DNA from 2 places in the Mycolicibacterium chubuense NBB4 genome. Region 2 is predicted to be linked to the other one. Evidence: predicted binding sites of a transcription regulator. Region 2 holds the regulator's gene; the other holds the start of a gene.
What was found. Region 2 encodes LexA, which represses DNA repair genes until DNA is damaged. Its sites were predicted from a motif close to CGAACANNTGTTCG; they were not measured.
Positions count from the first base shown of each region.

Region 1: a site for LexA is predicted at 1,802-1,815, ahead of MYCCH_RS23925 (HNH endonuclease signature motif containing protein). Genes of this name have one in related genera too.

Region 1 covers NC_018027.1:5,119,417-5,129,431, reverse strand. The annotation lists gene MYCCH_RS23930 (diol dehydratase reactivase ATPase-like domain-containing protein) at 22-1,713, shown strand; gene MYCCH_RS23925 (HNH endonuclease signature motif containing protein) at 1,829-3,196, shown strand; gene MYCCH_RS23920 (LLM class F420-dependent oxidoreductase) at 3,214-4,089, opposite strand; gene MYCCH_RS23915 (ATP-dependent DNA ligase) at 4,152-5,228, opposite strand; gene MYCCH_RS23910 (MmpS family transport accessory protein) at 5,425-5,865, shown strand; gene MYCCH_RS23905 (MMPL/RND family transporter) at 5,862-8,744, shown strand; gene MYCCH_RS23900 (TetR/AcrR family transcriptional regulator) at 8,728-9,339, shown strand; gene MYCCH_RS23895 (hypothetical protein) at 9,417-9,746, shown strand; gene MYCCH_RS23890 (ATP-dependent DNA ligase) at 9,840-10,015, shown strand, end outside.
Region 2 covers NC_018027.1:2,206,410-2,216,424, forward strand. The annotation lists gene MYCCH_RS10460 (sunset domain-containing protein) at 1-1,510, shown strand, start outside; gene lexA (transcriptional repressor LexA) at 1,525-2,241, opposite strand; gene MYCCH_RS10470 (LysM peptidoglycan-binding domain-containing protein) at 2,603-2,941, shown strand; gene nrdR (transcriptional regulator NrdR) at 3,106-3,570, shown strand; gene MYCCH_RS10480 (PhzF family protein) at 3,576-4,262, opposite strand; gene MYCCH_RS10485 (alpha/beta fold hydrolase) at 4,295-5,317, opposite strand; gene MYCCH_RS10490 (proteasome assembly chaperone family protein) at 5,395-6,378, opposite strand; gene MYCCH_RS10495 (trypsin-like serine peptidase) at 6,592-7,392, shown strand; gene MYCCH_RS10500 (DUF4192 domain-containing protein) at 7,523-8,569, shown strand; gene MYCCH_RS10505 (iron-dependent transcriptional repressor DtxR) at 8,576-9,268, opposite strand; gene sigB (sigma-70 family RNA polymerase sigma factor SigB) at 9,407-10,015, opposite strand, start outside.

The DNA of each region.
Region 1 (10,015 bases), 2.7 Mb from region 2:
GCGAGCCGGTCATCGGATCCAGTGGTCGCCGGGATCGACGTCGGTAACCACACGACCGAAATCGTGCTGGCCCGTGTGCGATCCGGAGTCGTCTTTACGATCGCGCACGGGCAGGCGCCCACCCGCGGACGCAAGGGCAGCGTCGAGTCGCTGCAGGCCGCGGCGGCGCTGCTGCACAGGATCGAGGTCGATGCCGGCGTGCGCGCCGATGAGCTGCTGCTGTCCTCGCTGCGCCCGGTGGACACCGCGACGGCGCCGATACCGCCGGGGTACTCGCCGTCCTCACCCGTGCGCAGCCTGCGACGGCCGGACGCCAGCACTCCCGCCGGCGCGGGATACGGCGTCGGCAGCCATGTTCGGCTCGCAGACCTGACCGCGTCGGCGGCCGGCGGTCCCGTCGTCGTCTCCGTGGACGACGCCACGGACTTCGAAGTGGCCGCCCGGGAGATCAGCGCGGCGGTCGACCGTGGCTGGCACATAGTGGGTGTGCTGGCCGCCCAGGACGACGCGGTGCTGATCCGGAACCGGATACCGATCGACGTGCCCGTGGTCGACGAGGCCGATGTCGCCGACCTGGAACCCGGCGCGCTGGTGGCGGTCGAGGTGGTCGAGGAGGGGCGGGCTTACCGCGCGATGGCCGACCCGATCGCACTGTCGGCGGCACTGGGCCTGCCGGCCGACAGCCTGGTGGACGTCGCCGAATTCTGCAGGGAGCTCGCTGATTCCGCGGCCATCGCGGTGACCCGCCGAACCTCCCCACCACCGCCGCCCGCCCCGGACGACGACTACGTCGAGATCGGCGTCAATGGAGAGACATCGAGGTTTTCACCCGCCCAGGCCCATGCCGTCCTGCGTCGCTCGGTGCCCGGGTGCGTCCGGCAGGTCCGCCTGCGTTCGGTGCCGACCGCCGTGGACGGCCTCGCCGTGCACGACGCGTTCTTCACCGACCTCGCGTCGATCGACAACGGCGCGTGGCTGCGCCGCGGCGTCGCCGACGCGCAGGGCACCGTCGTCGCACTGCTCGCGGCGGAGGAGGCCGCCGATGCGGCGGCGACGCTGGAGGAGCTGACCGGCAGGCGGGCCACGACCCTCGCGACGGAGCCGGAGGCGGCGGCCTGGGGCGCACGCACCACGCCCGGCATTCCGCCCGGGGCGGTGGTGTGCGACATCGGCGGCGGCACAGTCGATCTCATCGGCACCGAACGCACGGTGGTCGCGGCGGGTGCGGGGGAGTCGATCACCGTCGCCGTCGCCAGGGTGCTGGGCATCCCGCGGGCGCTGGCGGAGGCGGTCAAACGGACACCGGCCGTTCGGGTCGAGGGGCCGCACGTCGCGCACGAGGAGGACGGGCGGCGGGTATTCCTCGACTCGCCGGCGTCACACGACGCGATCGGCCGGCTGTGCACACGGGGCAGCGCCGGCCTGGTCCCGTTCTCCAATCGGCTCGCCGCCGAAGAGTGGCGGAGTCTGCGGCTGGCGATCAAGCAGGAGACGGTCGCGGCGAACATCGCGCGCTGCCTGGCCGCGTTCGACGAGCCGCCGACCGCGCTGGTGCTCGCCGGCGGCGGCGCGCTCGACGACGAACTCATGCGCACGGTCGGTGAGGCGCTGCGGGGCGTGCCGGTGGTGGTGGGGCGCGCCAACATCGACGGTGTGCACGGCCCGCGATTCGCGGTGGCCGCCGGCCTGACCGCTATGTACGCGAAGCAGTAGGCAGGCCTGCGATCGCCTGCGCTTGAGTTATCCCCAATGCCGGTTTCATCCACAGATTGCGCTGCGGCCGCTCGCACGTAGCCGCTTTCGCACGTGCGTTCGATAGCGTGGCGTCATGGGTTCGTTCGTCACCGGCGCGGCGGCGCGAGAGCGGTTCAGCACGTTGCTGGACCAGGTCGACGCCGCCTACGCCGAGATGACCGACCTGCCCTGCGACACGGTCGGTTCCCGGTTCCGGATGGAGATGGCCGAGCGGCTGGAAACCCAGGAGCGGCGTAACCGCGCACTGATGTACCGGACCTTCGGCCAGATCGCCGATCCGCCCGACGAGGCCGCGATGGCCCCGATGGTCAAACCCCGGCTGGCCGCCAGACTGCGTATCCCGGTACGCGAGGTGACCCGCCGCTTCAAGACCGCCGCCAAGGTGTGCGCGCGCCGCCAACTCTCCGGCCCTGCCCTGCCTCCCCTACTGCCGGTGGTGGCCGACGCACTCGCCGCCGGAACGCTGGGCGAAGACCACCTGCGCGCGATCACCACCACCATGGACAAACTGCCATCGGCCACCTCAGCGGTCGACCGCGAGGACGTCGAAGCCACCTTGGTGCGCGAATCAGCCAAGCAAGACGCCGATTTCGTCAAAGAAGTCGGTAAGCGCCTCGACGAGGTGTTCAACCCCGACGGGCACTACGACGAAGCCGACCGGGCCCGCCGCCGTGGACTCCACCTGGGTGCGCAAGGCCCCGACGGGATGAGCAAGCTCTGGGGTTGGGTCGACCCGGAAAACCGCGCCTACATCGAAGCCTGCTCGGCTGCGGTCCGCCCCGGCCGTCACCTCCCCGACGGGAGCATCGAGAACACTCCCGACGACCGCACACCGAGTCAACGCTGCCACGACGGCGTCAAGCTCGGGCTCAAGACCGCCCTGTCCTCCGGGCAGATGGGCTCTCACCGCGGCCATCCGGTCACCGTGATCGCGCGCACCACGCTGGCCGAGCTCAACCAGGCCGCGCATGCCGCGACGAATCCGGACGTGTCGATGCCCGCGCCGGCGCGCACCGGCGGCAACACCGCGCTGCCGATGCGGGACCTGATCCGGATGGCCACCGACGCCATCCACTACCTCGCCGTGTTCGACGATCACAGCGACCGGCCGCTGTATCTGGGGCGTCAGACTCGCATCGCCACCACCGATCAGCGCATCATCTGCTACTCACGCGACGGCGGTTGCACCCGGCCCGGCTGCCTGGAACCCGGCTACCACAGCGAGGTCCACCACAGCACCGATTGGGCCCGCGGCGGCCGCACCGACGCCGACGTGCTGTACTTCGCCTGCGGCCCGGACCACAAACTGCTCACCGACGGCCACTGGACCGCGGCTGTCACGGAGCGCGGCCGCCTCGCCTGGACCGACGGCACCTCATCACCCGGCGTCAACCGCGCCCACCAGCCCGACGAACTGCTTCGCGGCGACCCCGACGGATGAGCGAAACAATCGCCCGCTCAGCCCAATTCGGCGAGCTGCTTCACCGCGGGTGTCATGCCTTCGATCCATGCCGCGGGCGACCCGGTCGTGGGCGTGACGATCACGGTGTCGACACCGATCGCGGCGTAATCAGCCATGGCCCGGACGAATTCGTCACGGGTTTCGGGCGTGGGCCGCGGATTGTTGACCATCACCGTCTTGCGAATGGTGCCGTAATCGCGACCGGCGACGTCGCAGTGCCGACGCAGCACCTCGAGCTTGTGGGCCACGTCGTCGGGCGAACTGGCGAACAGGTTGCAGGCATCGCCGTACTGAGCCACCAGCCGCAGCGTCTTGCGTTCACCGCCCCCGCCGATCATCACCTTCGGGCGGTTGATCGGCTGCGGCGAGCACAGCGTCTCCTCGAGGTGGTAGTGCGTCCCGTCGAAGGAACCGTTGTTGTCCGGATCCCACATCTGATCGCAGATCTGCAGCGTCTCCTCGAGACGTTCGAAGCGCTCCGCGATCGGCGGGAACGGCACTCCCAGGCCGCGGTGTTCCCGCTCGAACCACGCGGCCCCGATGCCCAGGACCGCACGACCACCGGAGAGCACGTCCAGGGTGGTGACGGTCTTGGCGAGCAGGCCCGGGTGCCGGTAGGTGACACCGGTGACGAGCAGGCCCAGGCTGACCGTCGACGTGTGCGCGGCGAGGAAGCCCAACGTGGTGTAGCCCTCGAGCATGTGCGACTCCGCCGGCAACCCGGTGGGCTCGATCTGGAAGAAGTGGTCCATGAACGACAGCCAGGTGGCGCCGGACTCCTCCACTGCGGATCCGACCCGGGCCAACTCGCCCGCAATCGCCGTGGTTCCGCCGTCGATGTCGAAGATCGGTACGTGTATTCCGAGGTCCATGCTTGGCTACAAGACCTCGCGGTGACCCGCCATTCCCGGTTGGCAGGAACTCGCTCCCGCTGTCAAGGACGGCCAAGTCCCGGCACGATGTCATCCAGACGGAACGTCAGCGGCTGCTCGAGCTGGGCGTAGGTGCACGAGCGCGGGTCGCGGTCCGGTCGCCAGCGGTTGAACTGCGCTGTGTGACGGAACCTTTTGCCTTCCATGTGGTCGTAACGCACCTCGACGACGCGCTCGGGCCGCAACGGCACGAACGACAGGTCCTTGCCGGCGTTCCACCGCGAGCCGACACCGTATCTGCGCGCCAGCGCGGGATCGGCAGCCGCCTGCGCCGCCCAGTTCCACGGGTGGTCGTCGAAGGTCGTCACCAGCGGCTGCAACTCGGTGAAGAGCGCGCGCCGCGTCGCCATCGGGAACGCGCCGATGACTCCCACCGACGCCAGAGCGCCGCCGTCGGTGTAGAGCCCGAGCAGCAGCGAGCCGATCGCGTCGTCGCCCGACTTGTGCAGCCGGTACCCGGCGACCACGCAGTCGGCGGTGCGCTGGTGTTTGACCTTGAACATCACCCGCTTGTCCGGCTGGTAGGTCAGATTCAGCGGTTTGGCGATGATGCCGTCGAGGCCGGCGCCCTCGAACTCGGAGAACCAGCGCCGCGCGATTCTGATGTCGGTGGTCGCCGGGGTGACGTGAATGGTCGGCCCGGAACCGGCCAACGTCTCGACCAGCGCCGCCCGCCGCTCACCGAAGGGCCGCGACGTGTAGTCGCAGTCGTCGAGCGCGAGCAGATCGAACGCGATGAACGACGCCGGCGTCTGGCCGGCCAGCAACCGTACCCGCGACGCGGCGGGATGCAGACGCAGTTGCAGCGCCTCGAAGTCGAGCCCTTCGGGGGTGGCGATCACGATCTCTCCGTCGATCACGCAGCGCGGTGGCAACTCCGTGCGGGCCGCGTCGACCAGTTCCGGGAAGTACCTCGTCATCGGGCGCTCGTTGCGGCTGCCCAGCTCCACATCGTCGCCGTCGCGGAACAGGATCGACCGGAAACCGTCCCACTTGGGCTCGTAGGACGCGTCCGGCGGCATCTCTGCGACCGGCTTCGCCAGCATCGGCGAGACCGGCGGCATCACAGGAAGCTTCATCGCTGCCATTGTCGACTGCCCCGCCGCCGCCCTGTCGCCGCCCTGTCGCCGCCCCGACGCCGCAACACAAGGGAACGAGACGGCGATGAGCGAACTCGAGCGCGGACGCGGTACAGTTCTCGCCGTCGCATAGACGGAACTCGAGTTCCGTCTATCGAAGGCGAGTTCGAGGAGGACGGTCGGGGTGTTGGGGAAGTTGGCGAGGGCTTCAACGAGGGCCTGGATACCACTGCTCCTCGTGGTGGTGGTCGCGCTCGGCGCCTACGCGGTTCTTCGTGTCCGCGGGGACATCGGCGGCCATGAACTGTCGGGAGGCACCGAAGCCGGCGCCGGCGGGTTCACGGATCCGTTCAACCCCAAGCACATCACCTACGAGATCTCGAGCTCCTCGTCCAACGGTCCGGTCAGCGTCGACTACCTCGACGAGAACGGTCAGCCGCATCACGTGGACGGTCAGTTGCCGTGGTCGTTCACGATCGTCACCACGCTGCCGTCGATGTCGGCCAACATCGTCGCCCAGGCCGGCACCGGTGCGTCCGATCTCCGTTGCCGCGTCGTCGTCGACGGCCAAGTGCGCGACGACCGCTCCACCGACGAATACCACCCGTTCATCTACTGCTTGGTAAAATCCGTATGAGCGAACAGCTTTCGCCCCGGCGTCCGGTGTTCGTCCGCCTGATCCGTGTCCTGTCGATCCCGATCATCCTGTTCTGGCTGGCGGTCGCGGTGGTCACCGCCATGGCGACCCCCGCCCTCGATGCAGTGGCGGACCAGCACGCGGTGTCGTTGGCACCGCACAATTCGCCGGCATACGAGTCGATGCTCAACATCGGCGCCAAGTTCGGGGAGTTCAACTCGGACTCGACGGCGATGGTGGTCATCGAGGGCCAGGACAAGCTCGGCGACAGCGCGCACGACTACTACAACCGGATCGTCGCCAAGCTCAAGGCCGACCGGGAGCACGTCCAGTTCATCCAGGACTTCTGGGGTGACCCGCTGACCGCGGCCGGTGTGCAGAGTCCCGACGGCAAGGCCGCCTACGTCCAAGTCTTCCTGGTCGGCGCCCAGGGCACCACGCCCAGCCACGAGTCCGTCGCCGCGGTACGCGATCTCGTCGCCTCCGTCCCGGCGCCGCCCGGGGTGCAGGCCCACGTCGCCGGCAACACCGTGCTCAACGCCGACACCAGTGTGGCGGGCCACAAGAGCATGGCGACGATGGCGCTGGTGTCGATCGGCGTGATTGTGGTGATGCTGCTGATCGTCTACCGGTCGATCGTCACCACGATCATCGCGCTCGTCATCGTGCTCGTGGAACTGTTCGCCACCCAGGGGATCGTGGCGACCGCGGGCAACCTGGACATCATCGGGCTGACCCCGTACGCCGTCAGCATGGTGACGATGCTCGGCATCGCGGCGGGCACGGACTACGTGATCTTCCTGTTCGGCCGCTACCAGGAGGCGCGCGCTAACGGGGAGGACCGCGAACAGGCTTTCTACACCGCCTATCACGGGGTTTCGCACGTGATCCTGGGTTCGGGTCTGACGATCGCCGGGGCGTGTCTGTGTCTGACGATGACCACGCTGCCGTACTTCTCCACGATGGGTCTGCCGTGTGCGATCGCGCTGCTGGTGATCGTGGCGGCGGCGTTGACGCTGGCGCCGGCGATCCTGACGGTCGTCTCGCGGTTCGGGCTGCTCGACGCCAAGCGGGAACTGTCGACGCGGGGTTGGCGCAAGGTCGGCACGGCCGTCGTCCGGTGGCCGATGCCGATCGTCGCGATGACCTCGCTGATCGCCGTCATCGGCTTCGTCAGCCTGCTGACCTACATCCCGCAGTACAACGACCAGAAGTACACGCCCTCCAACATGCCGGCGAACGTCGCGATGACCGCGGCCGAGAGGCACTTCTCGCAGGCCAGGATGAACCCCGAGTTGCTCATGCTCGAAGCCGATCACGATCTGCGCAACCCGGCGGACATGCTCATCATCGACCGGGTCGCCAAGGCCGTCTTCCACCTCCGCGGTATCGAGCGGGTGCAGACCATCACGCGGCCGCTGGGCGCGCCGATCGAGCACAGTTCGATCCCGTTCCAGATCGCGATGCAGAACGCGGCGACGCTGCAGACGGCCAAGTACAACAACGACAACACCGCCCAGATGCTCGAGCAGGCGGACGAGTTGAGCAAGACGATCGCCAACATGCAGCGGATGTACGAGATCACCAAGCAGATCGTGGCGACTACCCACGACATGACGGGCAGAACCCACGACATGGTGGACACCACCAACGATCTGCGGGACAGCATCGCCAACTTCGACGACCAATTCCGCCCGATCCGCAACTACTTCTATTGGGAACCGCACTGCTACGACATCCCGATGTGCTGGGCGCTGCGGTCGATCTTCGATTCACTCGACGGCATCGACACACTCGCCGACAAGTTGGAAGGCCTCAGCGGCGACATCGACCAGCTTGACGCGCTGATGCCGCAGATGCTCCAGACATTGCCTCCCACAATCGAATCCATGAAGACCATGCGCGACTTCATGTTGTCGACGCACAGCACCATGGCCGGCATCCAGAAGCAGATGCAGGAGTCGGCCCAGGGGTCGACCATGATGGGCAACTACTTCGACCAGGCCAAGAACGACGACTCGTTCTACCTGCCGCCCGAGGTGTTTCAGAACCCCGACTTCAAGCGCGGGCTGAAGATGTTCGTCTCGCCCGACGGCACGGCGGTGCGGATGATCATCACCCACCAGGGCGACCCGGCCTCGGTGGAGGGCATCAAGCACGTCGCCGGGATCAGGGACGTGGTGGCCGACGCGGTCAAGGGCACGCCGCTGGAGAACGCGAAGGTGTCGCTGGCGGGAACCGGCTCGCTGTATGCCGACATGCAGAACGGCGTGAAGACCGACCTCCTCATCGCCTGCATCGCGTCGATGATCCTGATCTTCGCGATCATGCTGCTGATCACCCGCAGCGTCGTCGCCGCACTGGTCATCGTCGGAACGGTCGCGGCGTCACTGGGTACCGCGTGCGGTCTGTCTGTGCTGCTGTGGCAGGACGTCCTGGGCCTCGGGGTGCAGTGGATCGTGATCCCGCTGTCGGTGGTGATCCTGCTGGCGGTGGGCTCCGACTACAACCTGCTGGTGGTGTCGCGCCTGAAAGAGGAGATCCACGCCGGTCTCAACACCGGCATCATCCGCGGTATGGGCGCCACCGGACGCGTGGTGACGGCCGCGGGGCTGGTGTTCGCGTTCACGATGATGTCGATGATCGTCAGTGACCTACGGGTGGTCGGCCAGCTCGGCATGACGATCGGCATCGGCCTGATGGTCGACACGCTGATCGTCCGGTCGTTCATGACGCCGTCCATCGCGGCGGCGCTGGGCCGCTGGTTCTGGTGGCCGCTCAACACCTTCCAGATTCTCGACCGGTACCGCCGCGGATCTGGGAAACTGGTGGCCGAGGAGCCATCAGCCGAGTATGGAGCCCATGCCAGCCGAGTCTGAATCGAAACTCCGTCAACGCACCGACGGGAGACTGGATCGGTCCCGCGATCCAGCCATTCTGAACGCCGCGCTGGAAGCGCTCAGCGAGCATGGCTATGACGCGACCAACATGAACGACATCGCAGCACGGGCGGGCGTGGGTAAAGCCGCGATCTACCGGCGCTGGTCGTCCAAGGCTGCGCTGCTGACCGATGCCCTGGTGCACTGGCGGCCCGACCTGCTCGAGAGCGGCGCCCCCGACACCGGCAGCCTGACCCGTGACCTGGACGCGGTGGTCGAACGGGTGAAGCGCAACGACGACGCCCGGGTGTCCACCGATCTGGTTCTGCGAGTGGCGTTGGAGGCCGTGCACGATCACGAACTCGCCTCGGCGCTGGACGAACTCATGCTGCTGCGCGGCCGTCGGGTGATGTCGGCGATCCTGGACCGGGCCGCCGAGCGCGGGGAGATCTCCGCCGACCGGAACTGGTCGATGGTCGCCGACGTGGCGACGGCCATGGGGCTGCTCCGAGTGGTCCGCGGTCAGCGCGTCGACGCGGCGTTCTTCCGTGAGGTGTTCGACACCCTGGTGCTGCCGGCGGTGACCGCCGGCTAGTGGCGTATGCGGAGATGACGCAGCGCTTTTCGGTTCTGGACGCAGCACTGTGCGCAGGCGCATCATGAGGTATGCCCATGGGCCCACGGGGCGTCGCAGCATGGCTACTCGCCGTCGCGGCGACTGTCGCACTCTCACCGCCGTGCATCGCCGAGCCGGCGCCTCCCGCGGGCTCGGCTGCCTCGGTCATCGACGAGCTGAAGTCGCAGGGCTACGACGTCCAGATCAACTGGGTCAGCGGCGTCAGCAACCGTCCGTTGGAAGAATGCCGTGTGCTCGCCGTGCACAATCCCGATCTCAACGGTCCGCCTCCGGAGACGTTCACGACCGTGTACGTCGACGTGTCGTGCCCCAATCGCGACGACGACAGCTTCTCGTTCGGCGGAGGCATCGGCCTCGGCTTCTGAGGGCGTCACGCAGCCGGCAACGATGAATTCGGCCGCCGCGTACGGTCTGGACTGTCGGCGGGTCATGGCGGTCCGCGCGATCGATGGACGAGGATGGGAATCGTGCAGCTTCCTGTGATGCCCCCACTCGAACCGATGCTGGCCAAGGCGCAGACCACGGTGCCGACCGATGCCGGGGTGTGGTCGTACGAGCCGAAGTGGGACGGCTTCCGGGCGCTGGTGTTCCGCGACGGCGACGACGTCGTGCTGCTGTCGCGCAGCGGCAAGGA
Region 2 (10,015 bases):
GGCGGACCTGCAGATTGCCGACGATCCGGTCTCGGCGATCAACGCCGCGCGGCGGGCGGCGGGGGGCCCGCTCGGGCCGTTGGGCGCCGCCGACGGTGAACCGTACAAGATCGGCGACAAGGGCTACGGGCAGAACTTCGTCAACGGCAAGATCTTCTACAGCCCCGACACCGGCGCGAACGTCGTCACCGGTCAGGTGCTGGCCAAGTACGAGAGCGTCGGGGGACCGCAGGGCGACCTGGGTTTTCCCATCACCGGTGAGGTCGACGGCGGCTTGGCGCCGTCGAGTCGGATGAGCGCGTTCGCAGCGGCCGACAAGCCGGTGATCTTCTGGACGCCCGACTACGGTGCGGTGATCGTGCGGGGCGCCATGCATGCGGCGTGGGAGAAGCTCGGCGGGGCCACCGGCGCGCTGGGTGCGCCGGTGTCCGATCAGACGCAGAACGGCAACACGATCAACCAGAAGTTCGGCGGCGGCTCCGTCTCGTACGACACGGCGACCAAGAAGTTCAGTACCGAGCCGGGCAATCTCGCGGCTCAGCTCGCGGGCCTGGAGGTACCGGGGCCTCAGGCGCCGGCGGCGACACCGCAGGCCTCCGACCGCGGCAAAGAGACCACCGGCGCCCACTGGACCTGGTGGTGGCTGCTGGCGATCATCCCGGTCCTGCTGCTGCTGGGCGTCGTGGCCTTCGCCGTCGCACGCAACCGGCGCCATCGCGGTGGGGGGGACCTGTTCGGGCCGCCCGCAGGCCTGGCGCCGAGAGACGGCCGAGAATACGAGCCCGCACTGGCGGGTGGGCCGCCGGCAGGACACGAGGGCCGGGAAGACGCGATGTTCGGCGACCGCTATGCCCGTGAGGGCCTCGGTTCGTTGGCGTCGACGGCGCCACCGGCTGCCGCTGACGAGGCCGGGTCCGGTCCGCTGAACTTCTGGGGATCGTCTGCCGGCGGTGCGGGAGCCGAACCGCATACCGAGGAGGCGGCAGCGGGCGGCGACCTCGAAGACGAGAACCCCGACGCCGTGGACACCGCGCCGACACGCATACCGACAGCGTCCGAGGTGGCGGCCGAGCCGATCGCCGAACCGGAGTTCGTCGAACCCCTGCCCGTCGAAGCGGAGTCAGTCGAACCTGAGCCGGTCGAGTCCGAGCCGGTCGAAGCGGAGCCGACTGAAGCGGAGTCGACTGAACCCCGCCTTGGGGCCGTCGAGTCCGACCGGGAGCCGTTCCTGCCGCCCGCTGCGGCGTTCGTCGCCGCCGGAAGGGATGCCATGACGGACACGGGCCGCCACGCCCGCATCGACGTCGACGAACCCGCGCCCGAGGCGACTGCCCTGCACATGCCGCTCGATGATCGTGGTCAGATGCCCGAGGGATACCCGATCAAGGCGGACACCCGATCGGGTCTGTATTGGGCGCCGGACAGCGCCGACTACGCCGAAGCCCCCGTCGAGATCTGGTTCGCCAGCGAAGAGATGGCTCGCACGAACGGGTTCGTCCGCGGCGAGTAGCCCTCGCCGGCCCGTCAGATCTTGCGAATCACGGTCACGACCTTGCCGAGCACGGCTGCGTCATTGCCGGGGATCGGGTCGAAGGCCGGATTGTGGGGCATCAGCCAGACCTGACCGCGCGTGCGCTTGAACGTCTTGACGGTGGCCTCTCCGTCGATCATCGCAGCCACGATGTCGCCGTTGTCGGCGACGTTCTGCTGCCTGACCACCACCCAGTCACCGTCGCAGATCGCCGCGTCGACCATCGAGTCGCCCACGACTTTGAGCAGGAACAGCGAGCCCTCTCCGACGAGTTCGCGCGGCAGCGGGAAGACGTCCTCGACGGCTTCCTCGGCCAGGATCGGCCCACCGGCGGCGATCCGCCCGAGCACCGGCACGAACGTGGGTTCGGGCAGCGTGTCCGATCCGGCGACGTCCGTGGTGGGCGCGGCCGGTGCGGCGTCGTCGATGCCGCGCACGTCGACAGCCCGGGGCCGGTTGGGGTCACGCCGTAGGTAGCCTTTGCGCTCCAACGTGCGCAGTTGATGGGCGACCGACGAGGTCGATGTCAGCCCGACCGCGTCGCCGATCTCCCGGATGCTGGGTGGATACCCGCGGGTGGTCACGGATGTGCGGATGACCTCGAGGATGGTCCGCTGACGTTCGGTCAGAGCGGTCCCGCGCTCGCGGCGCGCGCCGGAGTCGCCTGCGTGGTCCGAGCCGGCCGTGCTGTCGCTGCTGTCATCGCTCATACGCCCGAATGTAACCCAACCCCACGACGAGTTCAAACATGTGTTCGAGGCGTGTCGCCGCCGCCTCCGCCGTGATCGTGGCGGTTTTGCGGCTCGACCGACTTGTCGGTGCCCTGCATTAGCGTTCGCAACAGTTCGATCACGTGTTCTATTCATCGAACGCATGATCGACTACAGTTCGAACACACGAGCGAACGGCGCCGGACGGAAAGGCAGCATCATGACAGTTCTTCACACTCGCGAAACCTGGGACGAGTTCGCATGCGAGCCTCGGCATGAGGTCCCTCGCGCCGCGGCCCGGCAGATTCCCGCCCGTGCCGTGACGCGTCGGCCGGGTCGGTCCCGGCCCGACGGTGCGCCGATGCGCTATCGCGGCACGGGAGTGCTGGTGTCGCGCGCCTCGCATCGCCGGCGCCCGATCACTCCCGCGACCACGGTGGTGCTGGCGCTGATCGCCGCGGGGATCACGGTGTGGCTCGGCCTGGTCGCCCAGGCCGGCGGGGTGGTCGGCCGCCAGGCCGAGATCCCCGGCCGCCTCGCGGTCGTCCAGGTGCAGACCGGCGAGTCGCTGCAACAGGTCGCCCAGCGCGTCGCGCCCGACGCTCCGGTCGCCGACGTCGTCCAGCGCATCCGCGAGCTCAACGAGCTGAAGTCGGCCACGCTGGACGCCGGTCAGACGCTCCTCGCGCCGGTCGGCTGAGCGGTCGACGGCGCGAACTCCGGTCACCCTGTCGCGCAGGCACACTGATGATCCCACTGGTCGGGTCCATGTCAATCGGTCCGGCGCTCGGCCGTCCCCGAAGCGCGCAGGTACGCTCGAAGTCGTTCGAAGCGGTTGTCTGTCGGTGCGGCGAAGGAGCGGTGATGCACTGTCCTTTCTGCCGTCACCCGGATTCCCGGGTGGTCGACTCCCGGGAGACCGATGAGGGTCAGGCCATCCGCCGGCGCAGGTCGTGCCCCGAGTGCGGGCGGCGGTTCACCACCGTCGAGACGGCGGTGCTCGCAGTGGTCAAGCGCAGCGGTGTGACCGAGCCCTTCAGCCGGGAGAAGGTCGTCACGGGAGTGCGCCGAGCCTGCCAGGGCCGGCAGGTGGACGACGATGCGCTCAATCTGCTGGCGCAGAAGGTCGAGGACGCGGTGCGGGCGACGGGCTCGCCGGAGGTGCCCAGCCACGAGGTCGGCCTCGCGATCCTCGGTCCGCTGCGCGACCTCGACGAGGTGGCCTACCTCCGGTTCGCCTCCGTGTACCGCTCATTCTCGTCTGCCGAGGACTTCGAGCGCGAGATCGAGGCGCTGCGGGCGCATCGCGAAGTGACGACGCAAGGCTGAACGGCTCAGTCGATCTGACGCAGCCCGTCGTCGACGACCCGTCCTGCCACCCGAACCCAACCGTCGGGGCTCCACGTTGTCTCGATGACCGATCCGGCACCCTGCACGATGGTGAGGTCGCTGCTGAGGTGTTCGGTGATGCGCACCGCCGCCGCGCCGGTGGCCTCGTCCTCTCGGATCCCGAGGTGCGGGGCGAACATCCGCGACCGGATCCGGCCCGCGTCCTTGTCGAGCCACGTCCACAGGTAGTGCTCGACGTCGTCGGTGTAGTCGTCGGGGTCGGCCGCCGCGAGCTCGTCGACGGACGCCAGCTCGGAGAACGAGAAGTCCGGCGCCCACTCCGCTCGCGCGCTCACCGAAGTCAACTCATCGGTGTAGCCGACTTGCACGACACCCGCGGGAACCTGCAGCGTCTTGATCGGTGTGCCACGATCCTTCAGCCACCAGGATGCCCCCACGGTCGGGTGCCCGGCGAAAGGCAGCTCGGTGGTGGGGGTATGGATGCGGGCGTGCGCGGTGTGCGCCCCTTCTTCTGGGACGGTGACGAAAATCGTTTCGCTGTAACCCAATTGGGTGGCGATGCGCTGACGGTCCGCCGGGCTCACGGCGGAAGAGTCCACGACGCCCAGAGGGTTGCCGTGCCTGCCCTCCCGGTCGGTGAAAACGCGCAACACTGTCACGTCGATGGCCATGCGCCGATGCTACGTCGTCGGCCGCCGACGGGTCAGGTGGCGCTGCGTTCGTCGGCGCCCATCGCGTCGAGCACCGCGACGCGCGTGTCCACGGGTCCCGAGATGGCACCTTCGCGGATGCCCGCGCGCAGCAGTCCGCGAAGGTAGTCCTGGTCGTAGACAGCGGGTTCGGTCGAATCGATGAACTTCTCCACCACCTCGACGAAGCGGTCCGGGTCGTCGTGGAACGGGAAATGGCCCGAACCGTCGAAGACCTCCAATCGCGAACCCGGCATCGCGGCGTGGGCCATCCGGGCGTGGCTGATCGGGATCACCGAATCGCCGCTACCCCAGATCAATTGGACCGGGACGGATTGCGTCAGATAACAGCGATCGAGCATCGTGACGACCTGACCGCGCCAATCCACCACGGCTCGAAGCGTCCGGGCGAAGGCCGAGGATGCGGTGGGCTCCGGCAGGTCGGCGAGAATGCGCAGCACGTCGGGAATGTCACGGCCCATGCCGGTGGAACCGAACAGCGACCCGCCGAGCCTGCCGAGGGCCTGCAGTGCCGGCAGTACCAGCGGCAGACGCAGCAGCGCCAGTGCCTCACTGCCCATCGGCAGGGACGCCACCCGCAGCGCGATGTTGACGTCCTTGGTCACTCCGCCGGCGCCGACCAGGATCAGTCGCTCGACGAGTTGGGGGAACTGGTAGGCGAATTGCATCGCCACCCCGCCGCCGAGGGAGTGGCCGACCACGGTGACCGTGTCGATGCCCAGAACGCTGAGCAGATCGCGCATGCCGTTCGCGTAGGCGGCGACGGAGTAGTCCGCGCGGGGCTTGTCGGACCTGCCGTGACCCAGCAGATCGGGCGCGATCACGGTGAAGCGCTGCGCCAGCGTGGTCTGCACGGTGCTCCACGTCGTGGAGTTGTCGCCGATCCCGTGGATCAGCAGGATCGCCGGTCCCGAGCCCGCCACCCGGTACGCCCGGCGATATCCGTGGATGGTGCGGTACTCCAGCGTCGGGGTGAGTTCCCGCACGGGGCGCAGGTTCGGCTTGCGTTCGGTCATCGCTCGAACTCACGTGTCGCGGTCATATCGCCCAATTCGTCGTCGGGACGGATGGCAGCCCGGAGGTCCGGGAACGGCTAGCCGGCCTCCCCGGGATCCTCCTTGTCCTTCCGGTATTCGCCGGCCTGCTGGGCGAGGAACCGTTCGAACTCGGCCCCGAGTTCCTCACCGCTGGGCAGCTCTTCATCGCGCGCCAGCAGGGACCGGTTCTCCTGAGCGGCAACGAAAGCATCGTACTGTCGCTCCAACGCCTCCACCACCTGAGCGACCTCGGGACTCGCCGTCACCTGCTCGTTGACCTTGTCGTGAACCTCGGCCGCCGAACGGGTCAGGTCCGCCGTCGGGATCTGCAGCGAACCGGTTCTGGCGACCTCGGACAGCAGCGTCTCCGCGGCGGCGGGGTAGTCGGTCTGTGCCAGGTAGTGCGGCACGTGCACGGTGAACCCGACGACTTCATGACCGTGCTGGGCCATCCGGAACTCCAGGAGGTTCGACGCGCTTCCGGGCACCTGAACCTCGCCGATCCACGGCTGGTGATCGGCGATGAGCTCCTTGTCGTTGGAGTGCGCGGTCAATGTGATCGGTCGCGTGTGGGGGACCGCCATGGGGATGGAGCCCAGCCCGATCACGCGGCGCACACCGAGCCGCTCCGACAGCAGCCGGACCGCGGTGACGAAGCGCTCCCAGCGCAGGTCCGGCTCCAAACCGGCCAGCAGCAGAAACGGTGTCCCGACGCTGTCGTGCAGCGCGTAGAGATTCAGCTGGGGCTCGTCGTAGTGGGTGAAGTGGTCGGTCTTGAACGTCATCAACGGTCGCCGGGACCGGTAGTCGAGCAGTTCGTCGATCGCGAACGAGGCGACCAACTCCGTGTCGAGGGTGTTCTTGAGGTGCTGGGCCGCCAGCCGGATCACCCGGCCGGCATCGGAGAACCCTTCGAGCGCGTGGATCAGCACTGGCCCGCGCCCGTCGGGGGAGGACAGCTGGGGCGCGGGGAACTCGAGTTCGTACATGCCGGTCTGCTCCGGTTGATACCGCTGGCCGGGGTCTGAACTGTCAGTCATGTGTCTTGCCTCCTCGCCGGGGTCGTCGCAAGAGTCGTGTCGACCTGACCGTGAACACCAAGTGTCTCGCACGTACGGATCGGTGCCACGCCTGCGGTCGAAGCGTCACCCACTTGGTGGAACGCTCCCACGTCGGTGCCACATTCCGCAGGGGTGAGCTGGCATCTACCCTTCTGACGCGCGATGGAAACGCGCCGTGGGGCAGGATTAGCCATGCGCGTGTCCGTGGCTGCCCGGCTGGCGATGGTCGTGATCGCGGCGGCGGTCCCGCTATCCTGCGGTTCGCCTGCCGTGGTGGCCGTGCCTGCCACCTCCGCACCGGCATCTCCGACGGCGATGCCGGCGGCGCACCCGGTGGCCCCCGACCGGCGGGTGGGCGCGGTGTTCCTGGGTGGGGGAGCGCTGCACGTGTGCAGCGGGTCCGTGCTGGACGCGGGTTCGAAGGACCTGATGCTGACCGCCGCGCACTGCCTCGACGGTGGTGCCGACGCCACGTTCGTCCCCGGCTTCGCCGACGGGTCCGACGCCACGGAGGGCTGGCACGTCGACGCGGTGTACCTCGACCCGCGGTGGGTGCAGGAACAGGACCCGGCAGCCGATTTCGCGGTCGCGCGCGTGAGCCGCGCCGACGGTGCCAGCCTGGAGGGAACCGCCGGCGGCGGGCTGACGCCCGGCCCGGCTCCCCGCCCGGGGACCGAGGTGACCGTCATCGGATACGGTGCGGGCACCGGCGGGCCGGCCTCCTGCCGGGCGCCGGCGACCGCGTCGCCGTACGGCTTCCCCGAGGTGCATTGCGACGGTCTGGTGGCCGGGTTCTCCGGGGCTCCGTGGATCAACGGGTCCACGGTCGCAGGGGTGGTCGGCGGCCTCCACGGCGGCGGCTGCGCCGACGCGGTGTCGTATTCACCGCCGTTCGACGGCGCCGTCGACGCGCTGGTGGCCCGCGCCGAGGCCGGCGGCCCCGGAGACGAGGTGCCGGCGGCGCCGGACGACGGTTGTGACCCGACGGCGTGACCGGTGCCGGAACCGAACGAGTGCGCGCAGCCGGCCCGGATTCATCCCCAATCGCGGTTTCATCCCCAGTTCGGCGCCGGCGGACCGTCGACGGCCCTTCGACGTCGGCGGCTGTTGCCAGGTTGGCGGTATGGCCACATCAACTCGCCCCGAATCCCCGCTCGACCGCCCCGGTGCCCTCATCGCGGCGATACCCGCCGTCCTCGGCTTCGTGCCGGAAAAATCGCTGGTGCTCGTCACCGCCGCTGACGGCGAGATGGGTGCTGTCTTGCGTGCCGATCTCGACGGCAGGCTCGACGAGTCGCTGTCCTGCCTCGCCGAGTTGGCGGCGTCCTCCGGAGCGGAGACGGCGATCGCGGTGATCGTCGACGCGGAGGGGGCGGGCTGCCGGGTGTGCGCCGAGGAACGCCGCGACCTGGTGGGATGGCTGGCCACCGAGCTGGCAAGCCAGGGTGTGGAACTGACCTCCTCACACGTCGTCGCGGAGGTGGCCGCGGGCGCCGGCTGGTACTGCGGGGACGGTTGCGGGCGCACGGGCGTCGTCGACGATCCCGCCGCGTCGCCCATCGCGGTGGCCGCCGTGCTGGACGGCAGACGGCTCTACGATCGCCGCTCCGAACTCGTCGACGTCGTGGCGCCCGCCGACGAGGCGCACAGTGCAGCGCTCAAGCACCTGATCGAACAGTCCGCGGTGATCACCGAGCGCACCGACGCCATCGCGCGCGCCGACATCGAGCACGCACTGGCGTGCGCCGAACGGCTCGAAGGTGGCCGTCCGCTGACCGACGATCAGACCGCGCGGCTGGCACTGGCGCTGTCCGACGGCCGGGTCCGCGACACGTTGTATGCGTTGGCCGTCGGCGATCACGCCGGCGCGGCCGAGGCGCTATGGGCCGACCTGTCCCGGCGTCTGCCGGAGCCTTGGCGCGTCGAAGCGCTTGTCCTGCTTGCTTTTTCGGCCTATGCGCGGGGAGACGGCCCGCTTGCCGGTATCTCGCTCGACGCCGCGCTCAGGTGCCGGTCGGACCACAAGATGGCGGGCATGCTCGACCAGGCGCTGCGGTCGGGCCTTCGCCCCGAGCGCATCCGCGAACTGGCGCGCACCGGTTATCGGCTGGCCGGCCAGCTCGGCGTGCAGCTGCCGCCGCGCCGGTCGTTCGGGCAGCGAGCGGGGTGATGCGGGTCAGACCTTCTCGACCTTGACGGCGTGGGCCATCTCGTGGGGGAGCTCCACCTGCTCGTGGCCGGGGATGACGATCATGACGCCGCCGTGGTCGTTGACCTCCACGGTCACGCGTGCGTTGGGCACCACGCCGGCGTCCTTGAGGCGGGCGATCAGATCGACGTCGCCCTGCACGTGCTCGGTGAGCTGCCGCACGACCACCGCGACCGGCATGCCGGCGGGCAGCTCGGTCAGCCGCACCAGGTTGGCGGTCTCGTCGGTCAGGTCGTCACCGACTCCCAGCTCGGAAAGGCCGGGGATCGGGTTGCCGAACGGTGAGGTGGTCGGATTGTCGAGCACCTGCACGAGCCGGCGTTCGACGTCCTCGCTCATCACGTGCTCCCAGCGGCAGGCCTCGGCATGCACCTCTTCCCACGGCAGCCCGATCACATCGACCAGCAACCGCTCGGCCAGGCGATGCTTGCGCATTACGGCCACGGCCAGCGAACGTCCCTTGTCGGTCAGCTCGAGGTGGCGGTCACCGGCGACGTGCAGGAGGCCGTCGCGCTCCATCCGGGAGACGGTCTGGCTGACGGTGGGCCCACTCTGCTCGAGACGCTCTGCGATCCGTGCGCGCAACGGGATGACGCCCTCTTCTTCGAGGTCGTAAATGGTTCGCAGATACATCTCGGTGGTATCGACAAGATCGTTCATTCCACACCCTCCGTCGGACGCGAGTCTACCGGTCGACCCCCGTGAACAGCGCTGCTTCCTGCGGCGACACCGGCCAGACCGGATGCGCACAGCAGAAGGCCCGCCGGGCATTCCGGCGGGCCTTCTGTGCGCTGTTGCTCAGCTGGCGTACGAGCGGAGGCGGTCGGCGCGCTCACCATTTCGGAGCTTCGCCATCACCTCGCGCTCGATCTGGCGCACGCGTTCACGGGAAAGCCCGAACAGCTTACCGATCTGATCGAGGGTGCGCGGCTGTCCGTCGTCGAGGCCGAAGCGCAAACGGATCACCTGCTGCTCGCGCTCGTCGAGGGTGGCGAGCACGTAACGGATGTCGGTGTGCAGCAATTCGGAGATGACGGCGTTCTCCGCCGACATCGCTTCCGCGTCTTCGATGAAGTCGCCCAGCGGGGCCTCCTCGTCGCTGCCCACGGGCATGTCCAAGCTCACCGGATCGCGGCTGTGCTCGAGCAGGTCGGTGATCTTCTCGACCGGGATGCCGGACTCGGCGGCGAGCTCCTCATCGGTGGCCTCGCGGCCCAGGTTCTGGTGCATTTCCCGCTTGATGCGGGCCAGCTTGTTGACCTGCTCGACGAGGTGCACGGGGAGCCGGATGGTGCGGCTCTGATCGGCCATGCCGCGGGTGATCGCCTGCCGGATCCACCACGTCGCGTAGGTGGAGAACTTGAAGCCCTTGCTGTAGTCGAACTTCTCCATCGCGCGGATCAGCCC